3 regions of the Pseudoalteromonas sp. ND6B genome follow, and region 3 is predicted to be linked to each of the others. Evidence: predicted binding sites of a transcription regulator. Region 3 holds the regulator's gene; each other region holds the start of a gene.
What was found. Region 3 encodes sigma-54, which starts transcription at its own class of promoters, with help from an activator protein. Its sites were predicted from a motif close to GTTGGCACGNNNNTNGNNT; they were not measured.
Positions count from the first base shown of each region.

Region 1: a site for sigma-54 is predicted at 3,177-3,195, ahead of flgJ (flagellar assembly peptidoglycan hydrolase FlgJ). Genes of this name have one in related genera too.
Region 2: a site for sigma-54 is predicted at 1,237-1,255, ahead of ND6B_RS03850 (P-II family nitrogen regulator). Genes of this name have one in related genera too.

Region 1 covers NZ_JQFL01000073.1:2,615-7,167, forward strand. Annotated here, with positions in the region: gene flgL (flagellar hook-associated protein FlgL) at 1-127, opposite strand, end outside; gene ND6B_RS03065 (FlgK family flagellar hook-associated protein) at 130-2,142, opposite strand; gene flgJ (flagellar assembly peptidoglycan hydrolase FlgJ) at 2,144-3,139, opposite strand; gene ND6B_RS03055 (flagellar basal body P-ring protein FlgI) at 3,471-4,553, opposite strand, start outside.
Region 2 covers NZ_JQFL01000067.1:81,892-86,444, forward strand. Annotated here, with positions in the region: gene ND6B_RS03855 (response regulator) at 265-1,047, shown strand; gene ND6B_RS03850 (P-II family nitrogen regulator) at 1,303-1,641, shown strand; gene ND6B_RS03845 (ammonium transporter) at 1,651-2,880, shown strand; gene mrcB (penicillin-binding protein 1B) at 3,019-4,553, shown strand, end outside.
Region 3 covers NZ_JQFL01000080.1:28,803-33,355, forward strand. Annotated here, with positions in the region: gene lptB (LPS export ABC transporter ATP-binding protein) at 1-566, shown strand, start outside; gene ND6B_RS01835 (RNA polymerase factor sigma-54) at 947-2,446, shown strand; gene hpf (ribosome hibernation promoting factor) at 2,473-2,760, shown strand; gene ptsN (PTS IIA-like nitrogen regulatory protein PtsN) at 2,765-3,217, shown strand; gene rapZ (RNase adapter RapZ) at 3,237-4,079, shown strand; gene ND6B_RS01815 (HPr family phosphocarrier protein) at 4,104-4,376, shown strand; gene mgtE (magnesium transporter) at 4,516-4,553, shown strand, end outside.

The sequences.
Region 1 (4,553 bases), on a different contig from region 3:
GCGCTTCTGATGCGGTTAAGTATTTTTTTCCTGTTGTAACGCGCTCTTGAGCACTGGCCACACCTTGCTGGTTTTCGAGCATTTTATTGATGTTATTTTGATACATTAAATTATTAGATAAACGCATAACTACCTCGCAGCATTAAGTAAGGTGTCAAAAATAGAACGCGCTGCAGAGAGGACTTGTGCCGACGCAGCATAAGATTGCTGAAAACGCAGCAAGTTTGCTGCTTCCTCATCTAGGTTTACACCCGATAATGATTCGTACCAAGCTTCTGACTGTTGAGCGAGTGCTTCAAATGCTTCACCATTGGTTTTTGCTTGGCTAGTTACAACCCCTATTTCGCTAACTAAACCAGCATAGGCTTGGTTAAACGTTTTATGGTTATTAGCATTTGCGCCTGTTACCACGTTTTGGCGCACTAAGTCGCTATTTTGTAGTTCGGCTAATTTTTGGCCATTGCGGTTATCATCAAAGCCGCCTGTATTAAATTCTAAGGTAAAGGTGTCACCTGTTGCAGGGCTGCCTTCAATATCAAAATCAAAGCCATATAATTCAAAGCCATTACCCGCTTGTTGCAACATATTTTTTGCCGGGGGTGTTACCGTAAATGTACTGCTATTTACGCCATCGGTTATAGTATATTCATTTACATTCGCGGTTTTAACAATGCTAATATCTCCATTGGTGAGTTCAGGGGGGGTGCCTGTTGTAAAACTCCCGGCAGTAACACTGTTAACACTGCCAGCTGAAATAGCGCCGGTTCCGGTATTGTTTATGTCGTCGGTTGTACGTATTGGCGATGCCAGCGCTAGATCCTCCCCACGCCCTGTAGCAAGTGATAGCGTTGATGCGGCTTCTGAGTTGAGTTTTACCTGAAATTGGTCATCGGGGTTACCTGTTCCAGTTACATTTATTTGTAAACCAAACGATTCGCCACTGGTTATAGCCGCCGAATCTATAACACCGCTTGGAGGGATAGTTGCTAACGATGCGCTGCCTAAAGGCTCACCTTTGTTATCTATTGGCTGAATGCTTACTTCGTTAGGGTTAGCGGTATAAGTAACAATAAAGTCGCTCGCAGGTAGTTCGCTGCCTTTACCAGCCTCAACAGTTGCCGTCATGCCGGCAGTGCCGGTGTTACTTTGGTAAGCGTAAGCGCCAATGCTGGGAATAGTAAAAATATCTCCACCGAGTTCGCCGTTACCATCCATACCTAAACGATTTTGTTGATTAAACGAATCAGCTATTGCTAAGCCCATTTGGCCAATTTGATTTTGTGCAGGCACAAGTATGTCGTCTCTAAAGGCGAGCAAGCCTCCTATTTTACCTTTTAGCTTACTCGTATCTACTTCAAGAGGCACGGCTTTGCCGCCGTTTACATCAAGCTTGAGCTTTTTAAAGTTAGGATCTGGATCGCCGGTTGTTGAAAATAAATTAAACGAACCATTTTGCATTACCACCGCTTCGCCTGTGCCCATGAATACGAGTTTTTCGCCATTTGGACCGTCCAATGTTTCTATATCTATTAGCTTTGATAAGTCGCGAATCGCTTTATCACGCTCGTTAAATGTTGAACTGGCGTCGGCGGCATTATTGATGCCATTTACAGCAGCTATGTCTTGATTTAGTGTGCCAATTTTTTGAATCAATCCATTTGCTTCATCTGTAAAAATATCTAGCTGTTGATTAACCACATTTTTTTGATCCAATACAATCCCTGACAATCTATCCATTTGGTTTATTAAGTTTTCAGCGTCGGTCATAACTAAAGAGCGTGCAACTGTTGATGAGGGCTGATTAAGGGACTCTTGTACATTATTAAACAATGAGTTAATACTGGTTGATAAGCTATTAGACTCCTCAGAAAATAAGGTGTCAACACGGTTTGACTCAACCACAAATTGATCAAAAAATGTTTTGTTTGATGTATCTCGGTTTAGTTGTTTTTGAGCAAATTCATTCAGTAGTCGATATGTATTTCCCCGCCCTACCTGATTGTCGATCATGGTAGAATGCTCTGTGCGTTCACGCACATAACCATCTGTATTCACGTTGGTAATATTTTTACTTGTCGTTTGCAGCAATTCAGAGTTAGCTCTAACGCCTGAACTGGCAATATTTAATAAATTAAACGACATGTTATTCTACTCCTTGGCGGATCACGCTTGTGGCGATGTTCCTTATTTCGTTACTGTTAAGTACTCTTTTTATTTTGTCTGCATAATTAGGATCGGTTGCATAACCTGCTTGCTGTAGAGAGTCTAAAAATTTATGCGGCTTTGCTGTATTGTTTAATGCATCTTGATAGCGAGGGTTTTGTGTTAAAAAGTCCACAAAGTCATTTACGCTCTCTTTAATTGAGTCATACGCTCTAAAATTTGCCTGCTTTTTAACGGCTGTGCCATGTTCAAATTCAAGTGTTAGTTTACTGGCCTTTTCACCATTCCAACGATTATCAGCTTTAATATTAAATAAGTTATTGGAGCTATTGCCATCGCCCTTATTAATAATATGCTTACCCCAGCCGGTTTCTAGTGCTGCTTGGGCAACCATAACCGCCGGATTTAAGCCAATTTTTTTAGCCGCCGTTGTTGCGTGCTCCCACACTGAACTAACAAATTGTTCAGCATTTTCAAATGTCCCAGACGCTATGTTTTGTTCGCTTTTTTCAGTTGAATCAACGAGCGGCACTTTTTCAGTGACCTTTTGATTTTCTTGATGAGGTAAGGTGCTACCCGCACGTTGATCACTAAAGAAATCTGATGTGGTGCGAAGAACAGAGCCTGGCATAAAGTTTTTTCCATCTGGCGATAGTTGCTGCACAATTAAATCTGCAAGACCCAAAGAGCCATTTGATGAAAGCTCTGTGGCCATCTGTTGGTCGTGCATTTCTTCAAAAAACTTAACGCCACTTGCATTAAACGGGCTTTCTTTATCTTCAAAAGCCTCATTAGCTTTACGCATACTTTTAAGCAGCATTTGGGTGAAAATAGCTTCAAATTGTGCCGCTGCTTTTTTTAACGCCGCTTTAGATGCATCAGTTGATGCGTCACCGCTGTTTAAAGCATCTCGACGCAAAGAGTCTAAGTTGCCTAAATCAAAAAAGTTTTGCTTATCTAGATGATTTGTTTCCATCAGCTTTTTGACACAATAATTAATAATACTTAATGAAATGCAATAATTGAGCCAAGAGAAGTGAAAGGTTCTAGGTTCTAGGTTCTAGGTTCTAGGTTCTAGGTTCTAGGTTCTAGGTTCTAGGTTCTAGGTTCTAGGTTCTAGGTTCTAGGTTCTAGGTTCTAGGTTCTAGGTTCTAGGCAAAGATTAAACTAAGTGAGAGACGCGAGGTAAACTCGCTGCTACTTATTGTGAAAGGTTAAATTCAATGTTTATTGTTGTGGTAGCAGGGGCTTTATGCCGCGTCTTTTTTAGGTTAACTGTTAAAGACCCTAAATAGGGTCTTATAAAACTAAATTACAACAAGCTGGCCATTAATGGCGCCGGCTTCTTTAAGTGCTTCAAGAATCGCCATTAAATCACCAGGGGCAGCGCCAACTTCATTAATAGCACGAACTAAATCATCAAGGCTTACACCTGGGTCAAATACAAAAGCACGTGAATCATCTTGATTAACATCAATAATACTTTGTTGGGTAACCACTGTTTCCCCCTCTGCTAAAGGATTTGGCTGCGCTACATTTTGTTGTTCCGCAATCGTTACTGTTAAACCACCGTGGGTAATTGCCGCAGGTTGTAATTTTACATTTTTACCAATAACAATCGTGCCGGTACGCGAGTTAACAATTATTTTTGCTGAAGTATCTGCTGGCTTAAACTCTAAGTTTTCAAGAGTTGATAAGTACGATACACGTTGCGAGGCATCACGAGGTGCAATAACGCGAATAGAAGCTGCATCGAGTGCTTGAGCGCTATTTGGACCAATTAAATCATTAATTGTTTTCTCTAAACGTTTAGCAGTAGTAAAGTCAGGACGGTTTAAATTAAAGGTAATATAGTCGTTTTGCATAAATGGGCTTTTAACCGCACGTTCAACCGTGGCGCCATTTGGCACACGTCCTACGGTTGGCGTATTAATAACCACTCGGCTACCATCTAGGCCTTCAGCGCCTAAACCGCCAACAATTAAGCTTCCTTGTGCAATAGCATATACATTGCCATCAACCCCTTTTAAAAATGTTTGTAATAATGTGCCACCGCGCAAGCTGCCTGCACTGCCAATCGATGATACGGTTATATCAATAGTCTGCCCTGGCTTTCTAAATGGCGGGAGTTCAGCATGAACAGCAACCGCTGCAACATTTTTAATTTTTGGCTTTAAATTAGCAGGAAGCGTAATACCAAAACTATTGAGCATGCCTTTGAAGCTTTGTTCGGTAAAACGGCTTTGCTCACCGGTACCTGGTAAACCAACAACTAAGCCATAGCCCACTAATTGGTTTGAGCGCACTCCTTCAACCATAGATACATCTTTAATTCGCTCAGCACTGGCAGTAAATTGCCAGCCTAGTAGCACAATAAAACAAAAAACTTT
Region 2 (4,553 bases), on a different contig from region 3:
ATTTGAGTAAAAAACAAAAGTAATGAGACTAGCTGCCGATAATAATCGTTGAGTTTATGTAATTAAGATTAATCTGATCACAGCAAACAGGCGAAATATGCTTTATGTGTATACCGCACTGTAAGTTTAAGGCGATTAAAAAATTTAATTATTAATTAAGTTTTTAAGTAGTTGGTCGCTTTACTTGTTTCTATATGGATGATTGAAAGTGATTTCTTTTTAGGTTTATAACCTTAAAGAGTGAGCGCAAATAAAAGGGAGTTTATGCAACGGGTTTTAATTGTTGAAGATAATATAAGAGTACAGCAGGTACTCAAACATATTGCTGCTCAATACCTTGATGTTTTGGTTGATTTTGCCTCGTCACTTACTCAATGCAAACAACTCCTGAGCCAAACAAGTTATTCACTCGCCTTAGTTGATTTGCCACTTAGTGGACAAACCGATATGGATGTTGCTCGCTATATTTTATCGCAAGGTATCCCTACGCTATTAATGACAACGCAATTAGAAGAGTCCACGCGCTTAAAAATACTGGAATTAGGGATTATTGATTACATTATTAAAGATAACCGTGATTCTTATCTTTACGCTATTAAATTAGTTGCACAGTTACTGCGTAATCAAGGGCGTAAGGCGCTAATTGTTGATAATTCCTTGTTAAGCAGTAGTTTGATTAAGCAAATGCTCGAAAAACAGTTATTTGATGTTATTACTGCTGATAATAGCGCTCAAGCATTGCATATACTTAACCATAATAGGGCAATTAAGTTAGTCATTACTAATCATAATTTAACTGATATGAATGGGTTTGAATTAATTAGAGCAATTCGAAATGTTAAAAGTCGTGAGCAATTAGCTATTATTGGTCTGGCCGATGTATATAGTTATGGTGTTGCCACGCAGTTTATTAAATCGGGTGCAAATGACTTTTTAACTAAGCCCTTTACTCATGAAGAGTTTCATTTTCGAGTGGTAAAAACTATGGAATCGCTATGGCTGGGTGAAGCTGTAAGAGCTGATTTATCCCTCGACGCGACTGAGTAAGTCATTATGCTTAAAAAATTAATTAGTACTTAGAACGTTGTGCAGCGGGTCACTAGAGATGACGTCTTGCTTTTAACCACCTCGCACCAATGCAGTATTTTGCATAAAAAAAGCGCACCTAAATGGTGCGCTTTTTTGTTTTATATATTATTTATTTTTTTAAGTTTATGTTTTTATTATTAATTTAAAAATGGCACAAAGGTTGGATTGTATAGAGGAAATACAATAACAAGCTAGCGTCCTAAGGGGGCCTTTGTGAAAATGATCAGTGCAATAATAAAGCCATTCAAACTAGATGATGTGCGTGAAGCACTCGCTGATTTAGGCATCGAAGGAATGACAGTGGTTGACGTTAAGGGATTTGGACGTCAAAGAGGGCATACTGAGTTATACCGTGGTGCTGAATATCAGGTTGACTTTATACCTAAAATTAAACTTGAAATTGCTACTCGTAGTGAAAATTGCCAACGCGTTGTAGAAACCATTACCAAAGTCGCTGGAACGGGCAAAATTGGTGACGGCAAAATTTTTGTTTACGACCTAGACCAAATCGTCCGTATTCGTACTGGCGAGCTTGATGATGATGCAATTTAAGGGGGCAACATGGAAAATACAATTATAGAGCTGAAGTTTTCGCTCGATACGTTTTACTTTTTAATGTCTGGCATCTTAGTCATGTGGATGGCAGCCGGTTTTGCAATGTTAGAAGCGGGTTTAGTGCGCTCTAAAAATACCACAGAAATTCTAACTAAAAATATCGCGCTTTATTCTATCGCGTGTACTATGTTTTTGTTGATAGGCTACAACATTATGTACGTAGATAATGTTGAAGGCGGCGTTATTCCTTCGTTTGGTGGGCTAATAGGTAGCCAAGCGGCAGATGCTAATCATTCACTAGAATCTGACTTTTTCTTCCAAGTAGTGTTTGTTGCAACGGCCATGTCTATTGTATCTGGCGCCGTAGCAGAGCGTATGAAGTTATGGGCTTTCTTAGTTTTCACAGTGGTACTAACAGGATTAATTTACCCAATTGAAGGTTACTGGACATGGGGTGGCGGCTTCTTATCTGAATTAGGCTTTGTTGATTTTGCAGGCTCTGCCATTGTACATGCAACGGGTGCGGCTGCAGCGCTTGCGGGTGTAATACTACTGGGTGCACGTAAAGGTAAATATGGTAAAAATGGTGAAATTTACCCAATTCCAGGTTCAAACTTGCCACTTGCTACATTGGGTACGTTTATTTTATGGATGGGTTGGTTTGGCTTTAACGGCGGATCACAGTTATTAATTTCAGATAAAGAAAACGCAACAGCGGTAGGTCAAATATTACTTAATACCAATGCTGCTGCAGCTATGGGGGCAATTTCAGCCTTGTTCTTATGTAAACTGTTATGGGGCAAAGCTGATTTAACCATGGTACTTAATGGTGCACTTGCAGGCTTAGTGGTTATTACTGCAGACCCATTATCACCATCACCATTAATGGCGTGCTTATTTGGCTTACTAGGTGGCTCATTAGTAATACTCAGTATTGTCGCATTGGACAAAGCGAAGATAGATGATCCCGTGGGCGCTATTTCTGTTCACGGTGTGTGTGGCATCCTAGGTATAGTGCTAGTACCTGTTACTAATGCTGAGGCTAGCATTGTTAATCAGTTGATTGGCCTACTATGTATTATTGGTTTTGTGTTTATTGCTTCATTCATTGTATGGGCAATCCTCAAGCAAACCATGGGTATTCGTGTTACCGAAGAAGAAGAGTTAAACGGTATGGATCAACACGATTGTGGTATTGATGCTTATCCAGAGTTTGTATCAGTTAGAAGTAATTAATTTAAAGTATTGTGTGTTCAATCAAAGCCCTACTCTGTTAGGGCTTTTTTGATTTCAGGGGAGGTTAATTTTTCAGGTGCTAGAGTAATGTGATAAGCTCCTCGCGTTAAATTAACCTTCGGAATATATTACACTTAAATGGCTGAAAAAAAGAAAACATCGACCAGTAAACCCTCGACTAAGCGCGCTACTAAGTCATCTGCGCGAAAAAGTGCGACTAAAAAAACTTCAAGTACCACAAAACGGCCACTTTTTAAAACGTTGTTTTCTATTTTTTGGAAACTGAGTCTGGCGACGTTTATCGCCATTGCACTTTATTTTATTTACCTTGATGCAAAAATAACTCGCCAGTTTGAAGGTAATAAATGGCAACTTCCGGCACAAGTGTATGCTCGCTCAATGACGTTTTTTCCAGGCCAGTTTTTATCAGAGCAAGAAGTTTTATGGGAGCTTAAGCGCTTAAACTACACGGCGGTTAATCGCTTAAGCCGGACTGGGCAGTATATTAAAACAGCCAATAGTATTAAGATTTTTCGTCGTGACTTTGAATTTTATGATGGTTTAGAGAGCGCTCATGTTATTGAGTTGCGTTTCTCTGGAGAGAAGGTAGCCAGTATTAAAGATAAGTTTGGCCGTCGCTTAAACACTGCCAGATTAGAGCCTGTACAAATAGCCCGTATTGGTAATGACTCAAAACAAGATAGAGAGTTTGTACCATTAGATAAATTTCCTGACATGCTTAAAAATACCTTATTAGTAGTTGAAGACCGCGATTTTTATGATCATCACGGTGTATCGGTATTTTCAATTTTACGCGCTTTGTATACCAATATTCGCGCAGGGCGCACCGTGCAAGGGGGGAGTACATTAACCCAGCAGCTGGCTAAAAATATTTACCTTACCCGTGAGCGTTCGTTAGTCCGTAAAATTAATGAAGCCTTTATTGCGCTTATTCTTGATTACCGTTACTCAAAAGATCAGATTCTCGAAGCCTATTTAAACGAAGTGTACTTAGGTCAGTCATACAACCAAGGGGTACATGGAATGGGGCTGGCCGCCGAGTTTTACTTTGCCAAACCTGTTGATGAACTCGAGTACGACCAAATTGCCTTGCTGGTGGCTATGGTTAAAGGCCCATCTTATTACAATCCTAGACGTTACAAAGAACGTGCGATGGAGCGTCGTGACCTAGTGCTGCGTTTAATGGTCGATAACAAACTTATTTCTACTAAAGAGTATAGAGCCTCGTTAAAACGCGCAATTGATATTGCACCAATGAAAGCCAGCTTGCAAAAGTCTTATCCAGGTTACTTAGAGTTGGTTAATCGCGAGCTCAAACAGCTGCTACCCGATCAAGACGTATTGGATGCGGGTGTGCGTGTATTTACTTACTTCGATTTACAAAAACAAACCGCGATGGAAGAGTCGATTCAGGCCAGTTTACCTTATTTAGAAAGACGTCCAAATACCAAAGAGTTAGAAGCGGCGATGATCTCCGTTAATGTTGAAAAAGCCGGTGTATCAGCGTTAGTCGCTGGACGTGATGTACGCTACTCAGGATTTAACCGCGTGCTCGATACCAAACGAAATATTGGCTCATTAGTTAAACCTGCAGTGTATTTAAGTGCACTGCAGCTTCCTCATTATAACTTAGCGACGTTACTTGATGACTC
Region 3 (4,553 bases):
CTAGTGATAAAGGCAAAATATCAATTGATGATAAAGATATTACTTTATTACCGATGCACAGCCGAGCGCGTTTAGGGATTGGTTATCTACCGCAAGAGTCGTCTATTTTTAGAAAGCTGACTGTTTATCAAAACTTAATGGCTATCTTAGAAACACGTAAAGAATTAAACAAACAACAACGCGAAGATACCTTAAATAATTTACTTGATGAATTTAGCATTCAGCATATTCGTGACAGCCAAGGTATGGCCTTATCAGGTGGTGAACGTCGCCGCGTTGAAATTGCGCGAGCATTAGCAGCAAACCCTAAATTTATCCTTTTAGACGAACCCTTTGCGGGGGTTGATCCTATCTCAGTATTAGATATTAAAAAGATTATAGAGCATCTTAAAAACCGTGGCATTGGCGTACTTATTACAGACCATAACGTGCGCGAAACACTTGATGTTTGTGAAAAAGCCTACATAGTTTCTCATGGGGAGTTAATTGCATCAGGCACTCCTGAATACGTATTAAACGATAAAACAGTACGCGATGTTTATTTGGGCGAGCAGTTCAAGCTCTAATATGTGTGTTATTCCACTAAGCATCTGCTAAGATTAATCATACTTAGTCTGTTGACCTTTCAAGGTTGAATTTGCAGCAGTCTGTTTGGTATTTAGGCAAGGCAGAGCCTATGTGGTGTGGTATTCCCCATAAATAGGCGATAACGCAGCATCAATGCCAAACAGGCGCTGCCCTTCGGGTTCTGCCTAGGGACGATTTACTCTTTGTTGCCTACATGGATGTAGGTAAGGAGCGTGAGCAGGACGCGGAAGCTTTGCTCGGTTTTGACTTAGCCCACTAGGTTACAAACCTCGCGCCGCAATTAAACCGCCCCTAGTTTGAACAAATTTTAATCCGTAAAGGTCAACAGACCGTAATTTAAAAGGATTGTTAGAGATAAATGAGGCAATCATTACAGCTGCGCATGGGCCAGCAACTTACAATGACTCCACAGTTGCAACAAGCAATTCGCTTATTGCAACTCAGTACATTGGATCTCCAGCAAGAAATTCAAGAAGCGCTCGATAGCAACCCCTTGCTTGAAGTTGAAGAACACGATTACAGCGAAGACACTGCAGGTAAAAACGAACAAAAAGCCGATAACGATGACTTAACGCTAAGTGCCTCAGCTGACGATAAACCTAGCGAGTATGAGCAAGATAGCGGCGAAGCAATGACCAAAGACACCATTAGCGATGATATGGCTATGGATGTTACTTGGGATGAATATATGAGCGCTGCGCCTGCCTCTTCATCGGGCCCAATGCCAGAAGATGAATCTATTTATCAAGGCTCTTCGACTGAAACGCTGCATGAGTATTTAATGTGGCAACTTCAACTGACGCCGTTTAGTCCTACCGATGAAGCGATAGCTATTGCAATTGTAGAAGCTGTGGACGACTCAGGGATTCTAACCCTTAGCTGTGAAGAAATATTAGAAAGCTTTAACCAAGAAAACGACGGCGAAGATGAAGTTGAACTTGACGAAATAGAAGCGGTACTAAAGCGTATTCAACTATTTGATCCAGTGGGAATAGCCGCGCGTAGTTTACAAGAGTGCTTGTGTATTCAGCTAAATCAATTTGATAAAGACACACCTTTTTTAAACGAAACAAAAATGATCTTAACCGATCATATTGATTTACTTGCTGCACGTGACTATCGCACGTTGATGAAAAAAACAAAGCTTAAAGAAGATGAGCTTAAAGAAATCATGACGTTGATTCATACGCTCAGCCCAAAACCGGCAGACACTATTGTTAGAGAAGAGTCTGAATACGTTATTCCTGATGTGTCGGTTAAGAAAGTTAAAGGTCGTTGGGTAGTTGAATTAAACCCAGATAGCATGCCTAAGATCAGAGTAAATAGCCAATATGCAGCTATGTCGCGTACGGTTAAATCAAGTGGTGATAGCCAGTTTATTCGCTCGCACTTACAAGAGGCTAAATGGTTTATAAAAAGCTTAGAAAGTAGAAATGACACGCTACTTAAAGTAACCAACTGTATTGTGCAACAGCAACAGGCCTTTTTTGAACACGGTCCTGAGGCTATGAAGCCTATGGTGCTTAACGATGTGGCTGAAATGGTGGAAATGCATGAGTCGACTATATCGCGTGTTACTACGCAAAAATACATGCATACACCACGTGGCATTTTTGAGCTTAAATATTTCTTTTCAAGCCATGTAAGTACTGAAAATGGTGGCGAATGTTCATCAACAGCAATACGTGCATTAATTAAAAAATTAATCGCTGCAGAAAACTCAGCTAAACCATTGAGTGATAGTAAAATTGCAGATATATTGGCAGAGCAAGGAATTAAAGTAGCGAGGAGAACTATAGCAAAATATCGCGAATCTCTAGCTATTCCCCCGTCTAATCAACGTAAAAGTTTGATTTAAGGCGTACAACAAAGAGGAAAATGTTTATGCAACTGAATTTAACTGGTCGCCATGTAGATATTACCGACTCGCTTAGAGACTACGTAAATAGTAAATTTTCGAAGTTACAGAGGCACACTGATCACATAACGAATGTGCACGTTATTCTCGATGTAGAAAAACTAAACCAAAAAGCTGAAGCAACCGTTCATGTAAGTGGCGCTGAGATTTTTGCCTCTACTGAGCATCAAGATATGTATGCCGCTATAGACTCGCTCATTGACAAGCTAGATCGTCAAGTAATTAAACACAAAGAGAAACTTGCTCGACACTAACACTATGAAACTAAGCTCACTTATCTGTCAGGACTGCAGTAAAGCTGCGGTCCTTTTTAATAGTAAAAAAAGAATTTTAGAATTTATCAGTGAATTGGCTCACAATAAGCTGCCCTATTTAACACAACAAGATATTCTTAATGCATTAACTGCAAGAGAAAAGCTTGGAAGTACAGGCATTGGCCGAGGCATTGCTATTCCACATGGTCGCATGAGTGGAGCTCAAGAGCCCCTTGCTTTGATTTTAGTGAGCGAAACAGCTATTAATTTTGATGCGATTGATAACCGGCCGGTTGACATTTTTGTCGCGTTAATTGTTCCCGATGGCGATAATCAGCAGCATTTGAAGACGCTAGCCACGATTGCTGATAAGCTCAATGATAAAGAATTTTGTAAGCAATTACGAGCAGCAAAATCCGACAATGAGCTGTATCAAGTAATTGTAAGTCAACCGTAGTAACAATTAAGGGTGATAAATGGAATTAATAATTATAAGTGGTCGCTCAGGTTCTGGTAAATCTGTTGCGCTGCGTGTTGTTGAGGATTTAGGTTATTATTGTGTAGATAATATTCCTTTAAATTTATTGCCATCTCTTGTTCGTAGTGTTTCCGACAGCTACAACAAAATAGCCGTAAGTGTTGATGTGCGTAATTTACCTAAAGAGCAGCAACAGTTTAATGAAATCATTGAATATTTACCTGGTTTCACTAAGCCAACGGTGTTTTATTTAGACAGTGACGATCAAACCTTAATTAAACGTTTTTCAGAAACACGGCGTCTCCACCCTTTATCTATTGATTCTTTGCCGCTTGATTTAGCCATAAAAAAAGAAAAACAACTGCTTGATGTATTGATTAATCGTGCTGATTATATGATTGATACCACAGATTTAAGTGTGCATCAGCTTGCTGAATCTATTCGTGAAAAAATACTCGGAAAAAAAGATAAACAACTGATCATTACCTTTGAGTCATTTGGTTTCAAACACGGCATCCCTAAAGAAGCAGATTACGTATTCGATGCCCGTTTTTTACCAAACCCGCATTGGGAGCCTGAACTTAAGCCACTTACGGGGCTGGATCAACCAGTAAAAGACTACCTAGCAAGTCACAGCATAGTGCAAAAATTTACATGGCAAATTCAAACATTTGTGCAAACATGGCTGCCGCATTTAGAACGAAATAACCGCAGCTACTTAACCATTGCAATTGGCTGCACAGGTGGGCAACACCGCTCTGTTTATTTAGCGCAAACCATTGGCGAAAGCTTTGCAATGAGTCATCCTAATGTAAAAATTCGCCACCGAGAACAAGAATAAAATCAAAGCTTGCGAGAACATGTCATGCGCTTAGAAAATACATTTTTAATAAAAAACAAATTAGGATTACACGCTAGAGCGGCGACAGTACTAGCTCAGCTTTCTGTGCAATTTGATGCCACAATCACTTTATTTCAAGATGACAAACAAGCCGCTGGCGATAGCGTGCTGGCACTTATGTTACTCGAAAGCAGCCAAGGCAAAGAAGTTAAGGTGGTATGCGAAGGCCCCGACGCTGAGCCTGCACTTAGCGCAATAGGTGAACTCATCGACCAACGATTTAATGAGCAAGAATAAAAAAGTTCATTATTAATTCATCATCCTAAGCTTAGGTTAATAGTGGTTGAGTTAGTTTGCTCACATAAAGTAAGATAAACTAAAATTGAATAGCATTTATACCCTTCCAGCATGTAATACAATTTAATTAAGGACGCCAATGCCTGAAGCTTTAGAACAAGATATTCCACTACAACA